Chlorobaculum tepidum TLS: one gene and its partner. The protein of the gene in region 1 interacts with the protein of each later gene in a pairwise test. Links are inferred from orthologs where the notes say so. Each region holds a gene or a part of one and is shown on either strand. Other genes may lie near its edges. The genes, in order: cysK and cysE.

Region 1 (12,920 bases):
CATTTCCAGCAAATGTTCAAACCAAAACTGTTTACCGTTCTTCCAGAGCTGACCAAGGAGCAGCTTGGCCGTGACATCGTGTCCGGAATTCTCGTCGGCATCGTGGCCCTGCCGCTTGGCATCGCCTTCGCCATTGCCTCGGGCGTTTCGCCCGAAAAGGGCCTCATCAGCGCCGTCATCGGCGGCTTCCTCATCTCCTTTCTCGGCGGCAGCCGCGTCCAGATCGGCGGGCCGACCGGTGCGTTCATCGTTATTCTCTACGGTATCGTGCAGCAGTACGGCCTCAACGGCCTCATGATCGCCACCATCATGGCGGGCGTGATTCTTATCATCATGGGCCTGTCACACCTCGGCTCGCTCATCAAGTTCATCCCCTATCCGGTCGTGGTTGGCTTCACCAGCGGCATCGCGATCATCATCTTTTCGAGTGAAGTCAAGGACTTTCTCGGTCTGCACATGGCCAGCGTACCCGCCGACTTCATCGACAAGTGGGCCGCCTACTTCAAAGCCCTGCCGACGGCCAGCCCGGAGACGATTCTCGTCGGCGCGGTGGCCCTCTTGATTATCGTGTTCTGGCCGAAAGTCTCGCGGAAAATCCCCGGCCCGCTGATCGCCCTCATCGTCACCACCGTGGCCGTGCACATGCTGCATCTCCAGGTTGACACCATCGAAACCCGCTTCGGCGACATTTCGGCCTCGATTCCCGCGCCGAGCTTTCCGTCGCTCGACATGGCGACCATCCGCCACCTCATCATGCCCGCCACCACCATTGCCCTGCTCGGAGCCATCGAGGCGTTACTCTCGGCGGTGGTCGCCGACGGCATGATCGGCGCCCGACACAAGTCAAACATGGAGCTTGTCGCTCAGGGCGTGGCGAACATCGTCTCGCCGCTCTTCGGCGGCATTCCCGTCACCGGCGCGATCGCCCGCACGGCGACCAACATCAAAAACGGCGGGCGGACACCGATTGCGGGCATCGTGCACGCCATCACGCTGCTCGGCATCATGCTGGTGTTCGGCTCGTGGGCCAAGCTGATTCCGATGCCGACTCTGGCGGCGATTCTGATCGTGGTCGCCTGGAACATGAGCGAGCACCACGTCTTCCGACAGCTGCTCAAAAGCCCGAAGAGCGACGTGGCGGTGCTGCTGACCACCTTCGGCCTTACCGTGATCTTCGACCTCACCATCGCCATCGAGGTCGGCATGTTGCTCTCGGTGATCCTCTTCATGAAGCGCATGGCGAGTCTGGCCAACGTCGGCGTCATCACCGGCGAGCTGAAGGACGAGGAGGACGAGGCCGATCCGAACGCCATCGTCAACCGGAGCATCCCTGAAGGCGTGGATGTTTTCGAAATCAGTGGCCCGCTCTTTTTCGGTGCAGCCTCAAAGTTCAAAGATGCCATGCACGTGGTCGAGAAGGCGCCGTCGATCCGGATTCTCAGAATGCGCAAGGTGATGAGCATCGATGCCACCGGCCTGAACATGCTGAAGGAGCTGTTCAACGATTGCCGGAAATCGGGCACAACACTCATTCTTTCCGGAGTTCACACCCAGCCGCTCTTTGCGATGCAGCAATACGGCCTCGCGGATGAAATCGGCGAGGAGAACATCTTCGGGAACATCGACGACGCCCTCGACCGCGCGCGAAGCCTGCTCGGCCTGCCCGTACAGGGACGCCCGGCGGGTTTCGTCGCCAGCGTCAAACGAGAGAAAGAGTTGCAGGCGAAGATCGAAAGCAAAGGCTCCGGCAAGTAACCCGCTCAAAGCAGATTCCCGCTCCGGCAACGTTCGGAGCGGGAATCTGGCATGGAAAGGGTGACGCGCCAGCAGAGCAAATCATGGTTCTTGGCGAACGGGAAAGGGGCAAATCAGAATACTAATTTTATATCCAGTGAATATAAAATAACTATAACATTATGACGTCTTGATAAAAAAACAAGAAAATCATATTCCTTAAATATCTTTCTTTCTGCATGAATCAACAGAAAAGTCAAAATTTTTCTTCCAAATCCGAATCATATTTCTTACACTTAATTTGCAGTATCAAATAATGCAGTACCCTTGAATCACTGCAAACCTCTCGACGGTAGAATAGGGCTAATCGTTAAGCAGTCCTTTTACCCCTTCCCGAACAACAGTGGTTAGCGTTGCGCTTTTTTTTGTTATCGGCTTTTCGATAACAAAAAAAAGACGATCATGAAAAAACTCTTATCAACAATCGGCTTGGGCGTAGCCCTAATGACCGGCTTCGAGCCTTCTCAGGCTTTAGCCAACATCACATTTGTTAACACCAGCACAGGCCCCAACCAGTGGAACTATAAACTTACGGTCGATGGTACTTCTGTTTTGAATCCAGGCGATACCATTACGCTAACGACAACAGGCATAATGACTGGCATCGGCGATTCATCAAACATGATTAATAGTACACTCGCAGATGCTTATACCGCGGTATAGACCGTGACAAGAAGAATTAATCCAAATAGAAGATCTGTTACTATTAATGGTTTCTATGTTACCTCATCAGCTCCCAACGAGACTGTAAATTGGACTGTTAGTACAGGTGGGGGCGGCACAACCGCCGGCCCGGTGCCTGAACCGGCTACCGTGATGCTGCTTGGCATTGGCGGACTTCTCGCTGGCGGACGCAAGCTGTATGAGAGCAGAAAAGAAGAGGTTGCTTTTTGACAGCTCTTGCTGATGACTGTTGTGAGAGAAACGAAGACCCGGTACTTTCCGGGTTTTCGTTGTTCTGGGTCAAGGGAATGGAAAAAAGAAATAGCAGTAAGTTTAACTTCATTATTTGGCAGGTTTCACTTTATATTTGCCGTGTATCTTGTTCGTAATGAGAGCATAACTTATTTCATAAAACCGTGAAAAAAATCACCTCTCTGTTTTTTGTGCTGCTATTCGCCATTCTTGTCGGCTGCTCTGAGAAATCCGCTCAAGAGTCGAATAGCGGCGTGGCGGCAGTTGTCAATGGCGTAGAAATTACCAATCGCCAGATAGACTATTTTTACCAACGCACCGCAATGCCTGGCATGAGTGCAGAAGATTCCGCCAATCTGAAAAGGCGTATTCTTTCTGACCTGATTCGTATCGAACTTCTGGCCGGAAAAGCCAAAGAGATGAAGCTCGACAATAACCCGGACTACAGCATGGCGCTGTATGCCGCACAGAAAAACGTGCTGGCAGGGTTGGCCGAAAGAAAGCTTGCGGGAAATCAGGCACCGGTTACTCCCGACCAGGCAGAATCGGTTGTTCAGAATGCGCCCCAACTGTTTGCGGGACGAAAGCTCTATGTCTTTGAAGAAGTCATCTTTCCCGGCGTCGATATGCCGCTTCTGGAGTCGCTGGACGCCATGGCAACCAATGGAGCACCACTCAGCGGCCTTCTCGATGAACTGAAAGCCAAAAAGAAACCATTCAACAGCTCACTCAAAGCGCTGACCTCCGAACAGCTCCCCGCCCCCATTCTCGCAGTTTTAAACAAGCTTAAACCGAACACACCCCAGGTTGTACGATCGGGAGACAAGGTCTCTGTGATACTGGTCTTGCATGATGCAATTCCGGCTCCCCTCGAAGGCGATCCGGCAAGAAGAGCGGCAGCCGCGATGATTGAAGCCAATCAGAGAAATCAGGCGCTGTCGAAAGCAATGCAAGAATTGCTCGACAACGCCAAAATCACCTACTATAACGAGTATGCAAAAACGGCCGACGGAAAAGACAAGCTCTCGGCGCTTCCTGTGCCTGATGCCAATAAAGCGACCAGAGAACTGTACAAAAAGATTATCCTTGGCTCGGGTTTGACCGCATCATTCACTCTGACAATCATGATGCTAACCGCTGTCATGCGAACATTTTACAGCATGTTGTGGCTGCCACGGCTCTGGCCGGGATCGGCAAACGACGCCGAACGGACAGCAACGTTCGATATTCGACATACCACCCCGCTCTCTCGCCAAATTTACCTTTTTGCCTTGCTGTTGCTGATAGCCGTAGTCATAATTTTCGAGCTTGTGCTGGTCTGGAGCAAGCTGGCCATACTTGCGATGCTCGCTTACATCGCTGGCGGAATAATCGTTGGAGTTTTCGCAAGCTACTTGCTGAATGTCGGTATTTCGAGAGGATGGTCAAGAAAAACCTACATGCTCATCGCGTCCTTTATTGCATTTTTGATTCTTGTCTGCGTTGTGCTAACCATCAAGATGAGTTCTCTCGTGTAAAGAACAGAGCCAACTATATTGAAGTAAATGACCGAAGCGCCGCAAAACGGTCACTTCGGTCATTTACTTCCGTGACATGTCCGGTAAAACTTCAGCAGTTTTTGCCAACACCGGGGTCAAGTGTCATGATCAAACACGCTTACCGTACATAAACATCGAAGGAAACCGGCCAGCGTCACTCCTTGGTGCTGTAGGTTCGTATGCTCGCGATCGAATCGATGCTGTAATAGGTGTTAACCGAAGTGTCAGCAGAGTCCTCGGTCACCCGCAGAAACAGGTCGCTGATAAACAGTACGGCATTTTCATAGACCGTGCCCTCATTGATCTGCAACTTGACCCCTTTCCTGATTTTTCTCGACATGGTGCCATGCAGTGGAACCGATGCGTATTCAAGCACCTTCTCCCATGTCTGCAATGCGCTTCCGGCCATACCCCCCCCCTTTTCATACATTATTGTCAATAATCGACTTATTTTTTTAGTCGATATTAAAATTATATCTTATTTATTAAACAAAAACAAACTCTTCCGCGTTAGTAAGAAGCGACAGGAAGCAACCGCAATCCAACCGTCCGATAAACATGGAACAAACTCCGTTACGCCCGCTGGGCGAAGTCATGGCAATGATCGAGGCGCTCGGCCACGAGGTCACCTACGCCTATGATGACCTGGTCTTCATCAATCACAACGACTTCCTGCTACAGTTCGACGCTGCCGAGCCCAATGCGCTGGCTCTGTTCTTCAACACCGAGTGCAACGCCGCTGAGGCAGACCATGTCGCCGCTCGCATGATTCCCGAAGGAATAGAAAAAGGCCTCATCATCCGCAGAAAAGGCACCTACACCATGACGGAAGCCGAAAGCGACAACCTGCAAATCACCTTCAATCCCTGACGGCGACTTCGGTTATCGGAACCATTTGCAGCGGCGTAACATTATTCCGGAAAAAGGAGAGTGAACCATGCAAAGCTGGTATGACGGGCTTAACAAGCCGAAACTGACGCCACCCAACAAGGTGTTCTGGCCAGTTTGGTCAACGCTGTACGTGCTCATCGCCATAGCACTGATTGTCTATTTCCGGACTCCGGTCAAACCTCACGCCACGACGGTACTTGTCATTCTGGCTGCGCACTTTCTGGCAGGATTTTCATGGACTTCGATCTTTTTCGGAAAAAAGAAAATCTTGGCAGCCCTCATCGATCTGCTCTTCATGGACGCGACGCTTGCCGCCATCATCGTCTTCTTCGCCAACACCAACCCGCTCGCGGCGGCGCTGCTCGCTCCCTACTTCTGCTGGAGCCTTCTGGCCACCTGGCTGAATTTTGGCATCTGGCGGCTCAATCCCGGCAAGCGCTAAATCCACCGACCCGCGCTTGCCGGAAGCAGCCGAATCGCTACCTTACCGGCAGACCGGCAACGACAGTTACAATCTTTTGAATTCACAGCGCATGAAATACTCGGAAGCACAACAAGGAAGGGTCTTCGTCATCCGGCTTGAAGATGGCGACATCTTTCACGAAGAGATCGAACGATTTGCGAAGGAAAAAGGGATCGAGCGGGCCTACCTGAACGTGGTCGGCGGAGCGGACAAAGAGAGCAAACTGGTCGTCGGCCCGGAAGAGAGCCGCACTTACCCGGTCAATCCGATGGAGCACGAACTGTACGACGCGCACGAAATCGTCGGCACGGGCACCTTGTTCCCCGACGACACCAGCGCGCCGGTCGTGCACCTGCACATGGCCTGTGGCCGCGAGGAAAACACCGTGACCGGCTGCGTGCGCAACGGCGTGAAAGTCTGGCACGTCATGGAGGTCATTCTGGTGGAACTGCTCGGCACCCAAGCCCGCCGCCTGCCCGACAAGGCAACCGGCTTCAAACTGCTCGTACCGTGAAGGCGAATTATGAATGCTGAATTATGAATTGTAAAAAGCATCCAACGCTTCTCTCACGAGTCCCATAACTCCCATCCGTCTCATTCTCGTTCCCCACCCTCACGCGAACGGATTCTCCCCACACGCCATTCCAAGCGAGCGGGCTACCGCTTCTTGGGTGATTTTGCCGTTCCAGACATTCAACCCGCCCGCGAGACCGGGCATCACCACCATCGCGCTCTCCAGCCCGAGGTCGGCGAGCCGCCGGACGTAGGGCAGCGTCACGCCGGTCAGCGCCTCGGTCGAGGTGGCGGGATAGGCGGCAGGCATGTTGGTCACGCAATAATGGACAACGCCCTCTTCGATGAAAACCGGATCGACGTGCGAGGTCGGGCGCGAGGTCTCGACGCAGCCACCCTGGTCGATGGCGATATCGACGATCACCGCACCGGGCTTCATCGATTGCACCATGCCGCGTGTGACGAGCTTCGGCGCAGTCGCGCCGGGAAGCAGCACCGCACCGATCAACAGGTCGGTTCCCGGTAACAGCTCTTCGAGATGCTGCTCGTTCGAGTAGATCGTATGCACTTCGGCGGGAAGCTGGGCTTCCAGCTCACGCATCCGGTCGTGGTTGGTCTCCATGACCGTCACCTCCGCGCCAAGTCCTGCAGCAATCCGTGCGGCGCTCATGCCGGCGACGCCTCCGCCAAGCACGAGCACCCTGCCGGGCAGCACACCCGGCACGCCGCACAGCAGCTTTCCTTCGCCGCCGTTGTGCTTCGAGAGATAGTATCCGCCCATGAGCACGCTCATCTTTCCGGCGACCTCGCTCATCGGCGCGAGCAGCGGCAAACGCCCGCCGACCTCGACGGTCTCATAACCAATGGCGGTAACGCCTGAATCCACAAGCGCTTTGGCAAGACCCGGCACTCCGGCCAGATGCAGATAGGTGAAGATGACCAGCTCTTTCCGGAAAAAGCGATACTCCTCCGCCAGCGGCTCTTTCACCTTGACGACCAGCTCGCTCTTCCAGACCTCCTCAGCCGAGGAAGCGAGCACCGCTCCGGCCAACCGGTACTTCTCGTCGCTGAACCCGCTCGCCTCGCCCGCGCCGCGCTCGACAACCACGCGATGCCCCGCACCGACGAGCTGCCGCACGCCCGCGGGAGTGCAGGCCACCCTGGTCTCGCGAATCTTGATTTCCCTTGGAATTCCTATATTCATGGCAGAAAAATGATTAGGATTCTCCGCCTCTCTTTTCAATGTACTGTTTCAGCCTGTTTTCAGGAACAGTGGCAAGTGAAGATGCGGCCTGAAAAAATCCTGCACGAAATCCCGAATGATGACTATTCCGCACGAACCCGCATACTGGCTCCTGACGGCAGGATGCCTGTGCATCGCATCGATCCCGGCCCTGATGCGTTCGATTGCCAAAGGAAAAGCCATCGCCATCGTGGCGCTCTGGCTCGCGCTCTGCATCACGACCCTCTGGCAGTTCGGTCTGCTGCCCGGAGTGGCGACGACCCTGATCTCTGCTGTCTGGGGGGTGATACTGCTCGTCGCATCGCTCATCTTTTCGGGCATCAAATCGATGCCGAACCAGCGCTTCGAAAAGCGCTGAAACGCGCGACCGCCGTCAGCGAGCGTTGGAAAACCACGCAGGCACGAAGCGCCACGCATGTTTCATCTCGCGATCATGGACGACGCAGTCCGGATCGAACCGCGCAACCGTCTCCCAGTAGCGGGCGGAGTGATTCATATGCAGCGTGTGGCACAGCTCGTGAATCATGATGTAGCGCACCAGCAGCGGCGGCAAGAAGATCAGCTTGAGATTGAGATTGATGTTGCCCCGTGACGAACAACTCCCCCACCGGCTTTTCTGCTTTTTCACCGACACTCCAGAAACCTTGAAGCCGTTAATCGACGCCAGCCGCATGAGCTGCGCCCCGAGCTTGAGCTTCGCGCGATGTTTCAGCCACTGTTCGAGCGCCGCAAAGCACATGGCGTGCTCACTGACCGGACCGGAAACCTCAAGCTCGCCTTCGCCCTTTTCCGTGATCGTGATGCGCTGACGTGGCTCGCTGCGATATCTGACCCGCCACGATTCGCCGATTCCTGCAAGCTCGATCACCGTCGGCAACGCCGCGTCGCCCTGCGCGGGTGCGGCAGCGCGATGCTTGTCGAAGGTTCGCCGCACCTTCAGAATCCACTCCCTCTTGCTCTCGACCAGCGCGGGCACCTGTTTTTTGTCGAAGCCGACCGGCACCACCACCGTCAACCCCTCCACCGGCGACATTTTCAGGCGGGCATAGCGCGCCCGCTGGCTCACCTTGACGGTGTATTCGATGCCGGGCGAGTTGCCTCGAAACGAGAGAGCGGACATGCTGGGCGGAACAGAATGATCGTTGCGGAAATGCTCCCGGAGTATAACCAGCCGCGCAAGATAAAAAAAGCGGATATCCCCTTCCCGGCGCTCCGCCAGCACCTGTCGGGCAGCGGAAAAGCCGGGAAACCTGCGTTGCACAGAAGTGGGAGAAAACGGGGATATTCGGGAATGATTCAGGCAAGCGCTTGGCGAAGGTCGGCGACCAGATCGTCCGGATCTTCGATGCCGATCGACAGACGGATGAGGCCGGACGCCATCCGCTCTTCACCGAGCCGGATGCCAACTACCACGGCCTGCGCTGGGCCATCGACCTGCCGGAACCGCTCGCGCCAATCGCCTTCGCGCTCCGCGTGCGCACCGTGCCACTCAGGAACCTCGGCGCGGCAATCTCACCCGACAACTCGTGGATTTTCATCCAGGGCGTCGAGACGCTGCCGGTGCGCATGATCCGCCACTCCGAAAACGCGCTGAAGGTGGCCGGGCATCTGAAAAATCACCCGAAGGTCGCCTGGGTGCGCTACCCCGGTCTGCCGGATGACCCGTCGTACGCACTCGCCTCGCGCGATCTGAAGCGCGGTTTCGGCGGCATGGTGGTATTCGGGGTTAAGGGTGGCTACGACGCGGCGGTGAAGATCATCGACACCATCGACCTCTTCTCGCACCTGGCCAACGTCGGCGACGCCAAGAGCCTGATCCTGCACCCGGCAAGCACCTCGCACAGCCAAATGACAGAGGAGCAGCGAGTCGCAAGCGGTTTGTCGTCCGACCTCATCCGCCTCTCGATCGGCCTGGAGCACCCCGACGACCTCATCGCCGCGCTCGACGACGTACTGGCGGGAGTATGAATTTGTTGTGAATGATAGACAGAAGACCGGCTGGAGATGCCGGTTTTCTTGACCGTAACACTTTTCAACCAAGCGATGCAGGCCGCTCTTTGCCTTGCTCAAGCTGAGGCCGCCCAAGCGACAGCTAACGCTGACAATGCAAAAGCAAGAAGGATGGAAAAATTCAAAGAACTCAAGAAAATGGGATTGAGCAACAATCAACTTGATAACTTTATTCCATGAGGAATGAATTGCATTCCGATGATTTCAAAAGCTTTCTATGCAAACGGCGAGGATATGATTGTATAATTCTTTAGCCATTCGTTTCCGACACAAAAAAGCCTCCGAATTATGGAGGCTTTTTTGTATTGAAGCAATGGATGGGCTGAACGACTAACATCATACCATAAATATACCGTAAACGCGGTAGCCCGGAAACCGCGAATTGTGCTTACCTTGTCCGTACATCCGCAAAAACGAACGAGCACAACAACCCATGCACTTTGAAACCATCGCCATCCATGACGGCAATACGCCGGAGAGCTGCACCGGATCGGTGACGCCGCCGGTTTACCAGACCTCGACTTTCGCGCGTCCCAGCCTCGACGAGCGGGGTGAATTTTTCTATTCGCGCATCGGCAACCCGACGCGCTCGGCGCTCGAATCGACCCTCGCGCTGCTTGAAAATGGCAAACATGCAACGACCTTTGCCTCCGGCGTAGCGGCGATGATGGCCGCTATGCAGGTGCTCAAACCGGGCGATCACGTCGTTTCGAGCCTCGACGTTTATGGCGGCAGCTACCGGATTTTCGAGCAGCTCATGCGTCCGTGGGGCGTCGAAACCTCCTACGCGGCGAGCGAAGCAACGGAGAGTTATATCGAGTGCATCCGCCCGGAAACCCGCATGATCTGGATCGAATCGCCCTCGAATCCTCTTTTGCAGATTTGCGACATCCGCGCCCTCGCCGAGATCGCCAACGAACGTGGCATCGTACTCGCGGTCGATAACACCTTCGCCAGCCCCTACTTCCAGCGCCCGCTCGACCTCGGCGCGCACATTGTCGTGCACAGCACCACCAAGTATCTCGGCGGGCACAGCGACGTGATCGGCGGCGCGGTCGTCGCGTCGGACGACAACCTCAATCTCACGATCCGCAACTACCAGGGCGCGGCGGGCGCGATTCCCGGCCCGTGGGATTGCTGGCTGATTTCGCGCGGCATCAAGACGCTGAAAATCCGTATGGAGGAGCACCAGAAAAACGCGCTGCATCTGGCGCGAGCGCTCGAAAAGCACCCGGCGGTGAGCCGCGTCATCTACCCCGGACTAGAGTCTCACCCGCAGCACGAGCTGGCCAAACGCCAGATGAGCGGCTTCGGCGGAATGCTGACCATCGCGCTGAAAGGCGGACTTCCGGCAGTCCGCAAAATGATCGAGAGCCTGAAACTCTTCGTCATCGCCGACAGCCTCGGCGGCGTGGAGTCACTCGTCGCCTCGCCCGCGCGGATGACTCTCGGCCCACTGAGTCAGGCCGAGCGCGACCGACGCGCCTGCACCGACGACCTCGTGCGGCTCTCGATTGGCCTCGAAAACGCGGAGGATCTCGAAGCGGACCTCCTGCAAGCCCTTGCAACCATCTAAAATTCAACAACATGGCCACCATCGCAAATATCACGAACACCATCGGACGCACGCCGCTGGTGCGGCTCAACAAGCTCGCCAAGGGCCTCGACGCCGATATTCTCCTCAAGCTTGAATACTTCAACCCGCTCGGCAGCGTGAAGGATCGCATCGGGCGCGCCATGATCGAAGCTGCCGAAGCCGAGGGGAAAATCGACGCCCGGACGCTCATCGTCGAGCCGACCAGCGGCAACACCGGCATCGCGCTCGCCTTCGTCTGCGCCCAGCGCGGCTACCGGCTGCTGCTCACGATGCCCGAAACCATGAGCATCGAGCGCCGCAAACTGCTGCGCTACCTCGGCGCGGAGCTGGTGCTCACTCCCGGAGCGCAGGGGATGAAAGGGGCGATTGAAGAGGCGGCGCGGATCGTCGAGGCGGAGAAAAACAGCTTCAACCCCGGCCAGTTCCGCAACCCGGCCAACCCCCTGATTCACCAGGCGACCACCGGCCCCGAAATCTGGAACGACACCGAAGGGCGCGTTGACATGCTTGTTTCAGGCGTCGGCACGGGCGGCACCATCACCGGCACATCACGTTTCATCAAGGCGCTGAAGCCCAACTTCAAAAGCATCGCCGTGGAGCCCAAAGATTCAGCTGTGCTCTCCGGCGGGCAGCCGGGGCCTCACAAAATCCAGGGCATCGGCGCGGGCTTCGTGCCCGATGTGCTCGACGTCTCGCTGCTCGACGAGGTGGTGACGGTGAGCAACGACGACGCGATCTCGACCGCGCGGGCACTCGCTTCGCAGGAGGGCATCCTCTGCGGTATCTCCTCCGGCGCGGCGGTTCACGCAGCCATCGAAGTGGCGAAACGCTCGTCATCCGCAGGCAAAACCATCGTCGCCATCATCCCGAGCACCGGCGAACGCTACCTCAGCACTGCGCTGTTTGAAGACATCGAAGCGTGAGAAATCCGCTTTTATCATTCAGGAGGGTTTCAACCCGACGGATATTTGAAAATCTTACATTCACATTGCCCCGGCTTTCAAGCCGGGGTTCAAAAGAAGAGTAAACACCCTCCGTCCGGTTTCGATCTGTCATTACGACTCTGGCAACAAAAAATCGCAATCGACGCTGTAGTAAAATCTTAGGCTAAAGCCCTGATTCATTGTATCTTATCCGCATACCCCAAACTGAAGTCCGGGGCAATTGTTTAAGAGCTTTAATGGCCGGAGCAATAACTCTGGCATGTACAATTCGTTTTGAGGCCAACGCGGAACATGTATATTTGTCGTCAGGCACGAAACAAACCGTTTATCACTATCCATTTCCCATGTCCACGATCCACATCACCCTGAACGGCGAGCGCAAGGAGGTGCCGGCGGGATCGACGGTCTCGGAGCTGCTGGTCATCGCGGACGCTGATCGTCAGCCGGTGGCTGTCGTGGTCAACGAACATATCGTGCGTCCCGACCAGCGAGACTCGTATATCTTGCAGGAGCGCGATCAGGTCGAAATTCTTGTTTTCGCTGGCGGAGGCTGATCGTCGCCAGCTTAAAGTCTGTTACTGTAACTCCATGGATTCACTTCGCTTAGGCACATACACCTTCTCATCCCGCCTGATTCTCGGCACCGGCAAATTCAGCAGCACTTCGGCGATGATCAAGGCCGTCCGCGCGTCGGGTACGCAGCTCGTTACCGTGGCGTTGAGACGTTTCAATCGCGAACAGGCCGAGGATGATCTGTTCGGCCCGCTGTCGGAAATCGAGGGACTCACGCTGATGCCTAACACCTCCGGCGCGGCGACGGCCAAAGAGGCCATCAAGGCGGCGCACATTGCGCGCGAACTCTCCGGCAGCCCGTTCATCAAGGTCGAGATTCACCCGAACCCGCACCACCTGATGCCCGACCCGATCGAGACCTGGGAAGCGTGCAAGATTCTCGCCGCAGAAGGGTTCATCGTCATGCCCTACATTCCGGCGGATCCGGTGCTGGCCAAGC
Region 2 (6,313 bases), 660 kb from region 1 along the record:
TCCATTCCTGCATAACCTGGATGTATCAAACCCGACATGGATCCGCTCATCGACCTCCCCATCCACCCCTACTGCTTCATTTTGACAGGAAAAGTAAAGAGCGCTATCTTACACGGAACTACACCGTTTTCTCTGACGATTGGCGTCTCTTAAACGAGAAAAAACGGAGCCAAACCAAAAGCCGATCACAACAGATCGGTCGCAAGAACTATCGTCTGGCGCATATCGAGTCGCCGGACATCCGGGGGCATCGACTGTTCGCCCATCTACTCGTCGAAGGTATTCAAAACTTCGCCCGCAAAAGACACGAAAGGCCATAGGCGCAACTTCCGTTTTCCCACGCGTGGCATCTTTCAGGTTCGGGTGACCCTCAAGGGTTCCGAGGCCGAACTGAATGTATTCGTAAACCATTAGCCATCGCGCAAGAACGGGCAGTATCAATCGGAGCCGCTTCGCATCGCCGTTGCGAAGCGTTGCGGCCAGCTCGTAAATGATGTACTGAAAATCGAGAGGAAGGAGTACGCCAAGCTTCCGGACACTGCAGGAACACTTGCCGAGCTGAATGCCCGATGGAACCGCAACATACTGCTGACAGGTGATTTCAACGATGATCCGTTCTGTCGCAGCGTCACCGACTATCTCTTGGCATCCAAAGACCTCGACAAAGTCGAAGAGGAGCTGAAAGCCGCACCGAACCGCGAAATTCCGCCCATCAATGCGTCGTACATCGAACACCAGCCAGCATTGTTCAGCCACTCGTGGCCACTGCTCGCCCATCCGGATAAGGGCATGATCTTTTTCAGCGGCGACTCAGCAAACACTATGAATGTTTTCGACCAGTTCATGGTATCGCGCGGACTTTATTACGGTACGTCAGGCCTCAAGGCACAGCCAGGGTCGATGCGGATATTCACCACGGCGGAAATGGCTCCTGGAGCAAAGGGGAGACCCAAGGCTTTTGATAAAGAAACGAAGAAAGGATTCAGCGACCACTTTCCGGTGGAGATGGTCGTCGATATTGTGTAGGAAATTCACTGAAGCATCTACGGTCTGGTTCTTTTTGAATCGAAACCGTGGATGTCTTAAAAGTCGATATAGGCTGTAGTTTGAGCGATTTTTTTTGCTCAGAACGACAAAAACAAAAAGCAGAAGAGAAATTTTAATCAGCTCCCGCCTCTTTGTCGAGATGCCTGATCCACCATACGACGCTCATCACGCCGACTGCCGATAATACTATGACCTTCTGCATGGGAGAGATGTCTGACCACACGCTGATTAAAGATGAAAGAAGCTGTTCCATGATGATTTCTCTTTTCAGATTAAAACCTTTATTCTCTTATATCAAAATACATTACACGCGATCTATATATGCGGCAACCAGAAAAACTACTCGCTATTTTTAGCCATTTATATATTCGCACTTACTTTGCTCACTTTTAATATATAACAAGTCACAAAAAGACACAAAAAGTTTTTGCTGCCTTATAGGTATTTCATATTTGAACAATTCGTGCATTATCATTGCTGAAAAACGGCAAATGGAGCGCGTAAAGTCGTCAAACCCAGCACCCCCGTGGTGATGACGGGAAGCTGGGCTTGAACATAAAAAGAATGGATTATTGAAACCGAGACGAAGAGAGTACCCTGTTCAGGATGATGGCTTCTTCAACCATAAACTATCATGAAACTTGGCACTGAACACTCCATTACTGAGCAATGGTTTATGCATCGGCTGTTTGTAAAAGCATGACGGTTCAGATGCGCATGGGTAAAAAATTCCTCAAGCACCCTCGCATCAGGTAGTAACGGGATGACGCCACCTCAAAAATGCTGTCATGGAACATCAAAAAGTGGCCATCCCGACGACCTTGCGAGATTCATTTGTGATAGATTGCGAATCAAAAAGAAAGGCAAACACAACCCAATCTTCCCATCACCCGCAGCTACTCTTTATAAGCACGAGTGCTGCTCGCCTTTCGGCTTTTGTTTTTCCGGAAAAATGAGGCGCTGGTTCATATCGAGAGAGGGTTCGGGAACTTCAGTGCGCCCCACGATATGTGCTGGCACACCAGCAACCGTGTAGTGCGGCGGAACATCATCGAGCACCACGCTGCCCGCCCCGACCTTCGCACCTTCTCCGATTTTGATGTTTCCGAGAATCTTGGCCCCGGCGCCAATCATCACCGACTTACCGACTTTCGGATGCCGGTCACCCGAATCCTTGCCGGTGCCACCAAGCGTCACCTCGTGCAGAAGCGAAACATTATCCTCTACCACGGCGGTCTCGCCGATGACAAGGCTCGTGGCATGATCAAGCAGAATGCCCTTGCCGATTTTAGCCGCAGGATGAATATCTACCGCGAAAACCTCCGACATGCGGTTCTGGAGGAAATAGGCCAGCGATTTGCGGTCATTCTGCCACAGCCAGTGAGCCAGCCGGTAAGACTGAAGCGCCTGGTAGCCCTTGAGAAAAAGCATGATCTCGAAATAGTTCACCGCTGCCGGGTCACGCTCACGGGTAGCCTCCATGTCGCAGGCTGCGCACCGGACAGATTCGGGGCTTTGCCGATAAAAATCCTCGAAGATTCCTTCAAGCACCGGCGGCGGAAAGTGCTTCGACCCAAGCTTCACCGAAAGCAGCATCGCCAGCGCCGGAGCGAACTCCTCATATCGCAAAATGTGCTGTTCCAGAAACAGCCGGATCTCCGGCTCACGCTCGCACTCGAGGCACGCTTCTTCACGAATCAATGACCAGATATCCTGTACACTCATAACTTCCTTTTGGATGGTTACGGCAACCCGAAACAACTACCTGCCGCATCATGCAATAAAGCGCCGCCAGCAGCTTAAAGGTTTCCCAGCGTCGAGCAGCGGCACTAACCGACAAATGTAAACAAAACAAGGCAAACCACCCGCTTGCCATTCTCGATCTTCTGTTCCGGAAATGCCCTCCATGATCGACCTTTCTGGCTATCCCGATAGCTCTGTGTTTTATGGAAAAATTTACGTACACTTCGTTAACATTTCCGTGAACACGACACTACGCGACACCATGCTCATCTCCAGAAAAATCGAGATCGACTACGGCCACACCCTTCCGAACAGCTTCACGTTCTGCAACCAGTTGCACGGGCATCGCGGCGTTATCGTGGCAACCGTCGAAGGGCCGGTCATCGACCGCGCCGGAGATGCCGAAGAAGGCATGGTAATAGATTTCAAGTTCCTGCGGCAGATCATGGACGAACATATCCACGATCAGCTCGACCACGGCTTCGCAGTCTGGAAAGAAGACAAGGAAGACCTCGAATTCATCCTCAAACGCAACACCCGCGTGCTTGTAACCGACGCCCCCCCCACCGCCGAATGCCTCGCCAGATGGGCCTTCAACCAGATCAGCGGCAAGCTTCCCGAAGGGGTCATTCTCAAAAACCTCCGCTGGTACGAAACACCGAACAATTGGGCGGACTACACGGGCGGGTAAGCGGACGCAAATCGAGACAGGTCATCGACCGAACAAAGAAAAATAAGTATATGTTTGGTCCCGGAAGCATATATACCTGTGAGAAGGTATGCTTATTTTCAAGCATACAGCTTCAGGAAAGCGAACCAGAAACCCTGTTTACGGCAAATCGGTCATGCCGATTAAACTTCACCAGAACGCGCGGACAACACCGGCGATCCGTCGGGCAATTCAGCGCTCCAGCCTGTCGGCAAGCGCCAGCTCGCTCTGCTGCCAGAGTTCTTCGATAGTGATTTTGGGATTCAGCACACGGATATATCGCCCTCGTCCTTTTTTGCCGGTGATTTCACACAGCACATGCTGATTGTCATGGTCGATGGCAAGCACCATTCCGGAAGCGAGACCATTCCCAGGATAGAAATCGACGAGCCACTCCTGCGTTCCCTTGTTGATGCATTCGAGAAACCTGACGATAAGCGGTCGCTTGTGATGATAGAGGCTGATCTTGCCCTGGAAGAATTCGCCGTATCTCAGTGCCTGAAATTTCATTGCTGTTTAACGGTTATTGATGTGAAAGATTCTGGCTGTCGATTTGTAGATAAAATCGTCTCACGCCTGCAACCGCTACGAACATAACATTTTGGAAGGTTTCAATTCTGCAAACAGTGTAACGATGGGACTATTCATCACATGCCCCAAAAAGCTCACCGGTGACTGATTTGCACAATTGCGTCGTCCAATTGTGTAAAGCGTCAGAAACGCTGCCCGACAATTCCGGAAACAATGCTGCTTGACCTGGAGGCCATGATGAAAAAACTGTTTGTACTGACACTGCTGCTCGCCATTACCGGCTGCGCGTCATACCCGTACCATAAAGACGGACGAAGAGACAGGGATGACCGGTATCGCCGTGAGGATAGGCGAGACAGAGATCGTGACCGGGACGACCGGAGGTATTATGACGATCGAAGAGATTCCGGCGACCGGTATGACCAGAACAGCGATTCGTGGAAACCCTAATACTGACCCCGGCCAGGCATGACCATCTCCGGGTGCCGAGCCGTTTTCTGCTGTCGAATGCAGCGGTTAAGCACCCGGGTTATGCCGATTTAACGATCCAGTACAGCTCGCTGCCCTGCCGGACTTTCTCGAAGCGACCCGAGGCGAGCAGCTCGCCCATTGTTTCGCGGATTTTCGCGGCGTCGCCGTCAAAAAGCTTGCCGAGAGCCGCTTCAAGTTCGCGTTCCTGTACCGGGTGGCGCGAGGCGATGCCCGCAACGGTGTCGAGCAAGTTGCCCACCGAACCAAGGTTCATTTCCCCCTTGGCGGGATGCAGCACCGGAGCGGAAGAGGAAAGAACGAAAACCGCGCGCTGGATGAGTTCTTCGTCCGGAATGCCGACAAAGCTTTCGGGCGCGGGGCGGGTCGGCATAACGAGATGAATCATGTCGGGACGAATCTCCGCAAGCACCGCCGCCATTTCCTTCAGCGCCTCCTCCGAATCGTTCACTCCTCTGATGAGCATCACCTCGACCCAGAGCTTGCCGCGATACTCCTGCCGAAAAAGCCTCAAACCCTCGACATGTTTCTCGAAGGTAAAGCCAGGCGCAGGGCGGTCGATGCGCTCGAACAGCTCTGGTGAACCTGCGTTGAGCGACGGCAGCACAGCATCGGCTTCGAGCAGCTCCCGACGGACTTCCGGATCACTCAAGAGCGAGCCGTTGGTAATGACCGCCACCGGGATTTTCGAGATTTTTTTGACTTCGGCAATCAGCCAGTCGAGCCCTTTGTAGAGCGTCGTCTCGCCGGAGCCGACAAAGGTGATCCAGTCGATCGGCTTGCCGCTCGCGACCGTTTCGAGAATCTCCGAGAGAATCTCCTCTTTCGGGAAAAATTCACGCCGCTCCGTTACGAACGCCGTCGTGCGGCCAAGCTGGCAGTAGATGCAGTTCCAGGTGCAGCTTTTGGATGGCAACAGATCGACACCAAGCGACTGGCCGAGACGCTTGGAGGAGACGGGTCCGAAAACATAGGTCATGGCAAAGCTCCTTTTTATGATCAGCCCGCTTCTGCGGCGGCTTCAAGTTCCAACATTTTCTCGGCACTCTCCGCTTCGAATGCCTCGCGCGACACGTGCGGCAGCACCAGGCTGGAAATGGTGAAGGCGATGATTTCGAGCACGAAAATCGCCGCGTAGGCCAACATGTGGTTGCCCGAAAAGTGGAAGACGAGGTCGCGAATCACGCCCGCGCTCGAATGGCCGATGAAGATAGCGAGGCTCTGCGCGGTCCCCCACAACCCCATGTAAATACCGCTGCGCCCGGCGGTCATGTTCATCATCATGGTGATGTTCGAGACGCTCGCCGCGCCGAGGCCGATGCCGGTCACGACCAGCGCGATACGCAGAAACTGCACGTCGTGCATGAACCCGGCAGCGATAATCAGCCCGAAGCCTACCGCACCGAACACGTTACCGAAATAGGCGCCGCGCCGCGTGCCGATGCGGGAGAGCAAAAAACCGGTCAGCAGCATGAAGATGAGCTGCGTGCCGCCCATCACCGGCTTGAAAAGCTTGGTCGTTTCAGAAACCTGCATCCCGAACACCTCCGCGCCAAAGGGATCCATCACCACCTCGTTGGCGAAAAGGGCGAAAATGGAGATGAAGATGTAGAGCGCGAAAAGCATCGTGTTGGGCGACGACGCGAGCAGGCGGATCGCCTGTGAAAAGGGAATACTGTGCTTCTCCTTGTGAACGCCGACCCCGGCGTTCCGGCGCTCAACGCCAAGCACGGCAATGAGGCCGAAGGTAAGTGCGACAAGGCCGCCAATTTCGGCCACCTGCGTCAGCCGCTC

What was found.
Region 2: the proteins of cysK (region 1) and cysE interact in binary tests that used the Escherichia coli proteins (3 or more experiments, as listed by UniProt). The link is inferred for Chlorobaculum tepidum TLS from one-to-one orthologs.

What each region holds. Positions count from the first base shown.
Region 1 is NC_002932.3:684,264-697,183, reverse strand. Bases 10,010-12,920 are described here. They hold cysK (cysteine synthase A), read left to right. Parts: upstream 10,010-10,954; coding sequence 10,955-11,887; downstream 11,888-12,920. Other genes in these bases: AYT24_RS03245 (thiazole synthase), read left to right, coding at 12,497-12,920; thiS (sulfur carrier protein ThiS), read left to right, coding at 12,253-12,462; AYT24_RS03260 (trans-sulfuration enzyme family protein), read left to right, coding at 10,010-10,943. Also shown: AYT24_RS03330 (SulP family inorganic anion transporter), read left to right, coding at 13-1,755; AYT24_RS03325 (hypothetical protein), read left to right, coding at 2,197-2,457; AYT24_RS10610 (PEP-CTERM sorting domain-containing protein), read left to right, coding at 2,590-2,688; AYT24_RS03315 (EpsD family peptidyl-prolyl cis-trans isomerase), read left to right, coding at 2,874-4,226; AYT24_RS03310 (hypothetical protein), read right to left, coding at 4,402-4,656; AYT24_RS03305 (hypothetical protein), read left to right, coding at 4,806-5,117; AYT24_RS03300 (TspO/MBR family protein), read left to right, coding at 5,185-5,580; AYT24_RS03295 (PPC domain-containing DNA-binding protein), read left to right, coding at 5,672-6,115; ald (alanine dehydrogenase), read right to left, coding at 6,215-7,318; AYT24_RS03285 (hypothetical protein), read left to right, coding at 7,434-7,715; AYT24_RS03280 (M48 family metallopeptidase), read right to left, coding at 7,731-8,477; AYT24_RS03275 (PLP-dependent transferase), read right to left, coding at 8,654-8,737; AYT24_RS03265 (hypothetical protein), read left to right, coding at 9,362-9,547; more of AYT24_RS03260, read left to right, coding at 9,801-10,009.
Region 2 is NC_002932.3:1,345,417-1,351,729, forward strand. What follows is about bases 862-3,682. They hold cysE (serine O-acetyltransferase), read right to left. Parts: upstream 2,773-3,682; coding sequence 1,951-2,772; downstream 862-1,950. Other genes in these bases: AYT24_RS06490 (hypothetical protein), read left to right, coding at 862-1,026; AYT24_RS06500 (6-pyruvoyl trahydropterin synthase family protein), read left to right, coding at 3,053-3,481. Also shown: more of AYT24_RS06490, read left to right, coding at 643-861; AYT24_RS06505 (hypothetical protein), read right to left, coding at 3,692-4,009; AYT24_RS06510 (hypothetical protein), read left to right, coding at 4,244-4,480; AYT24_RS06515 (radical SAM protein), read right to left, coding at 4,560-5,498; AYT24_RS06520 (BCD family MFS transporter), read right to left, coding at 5,519-6,313.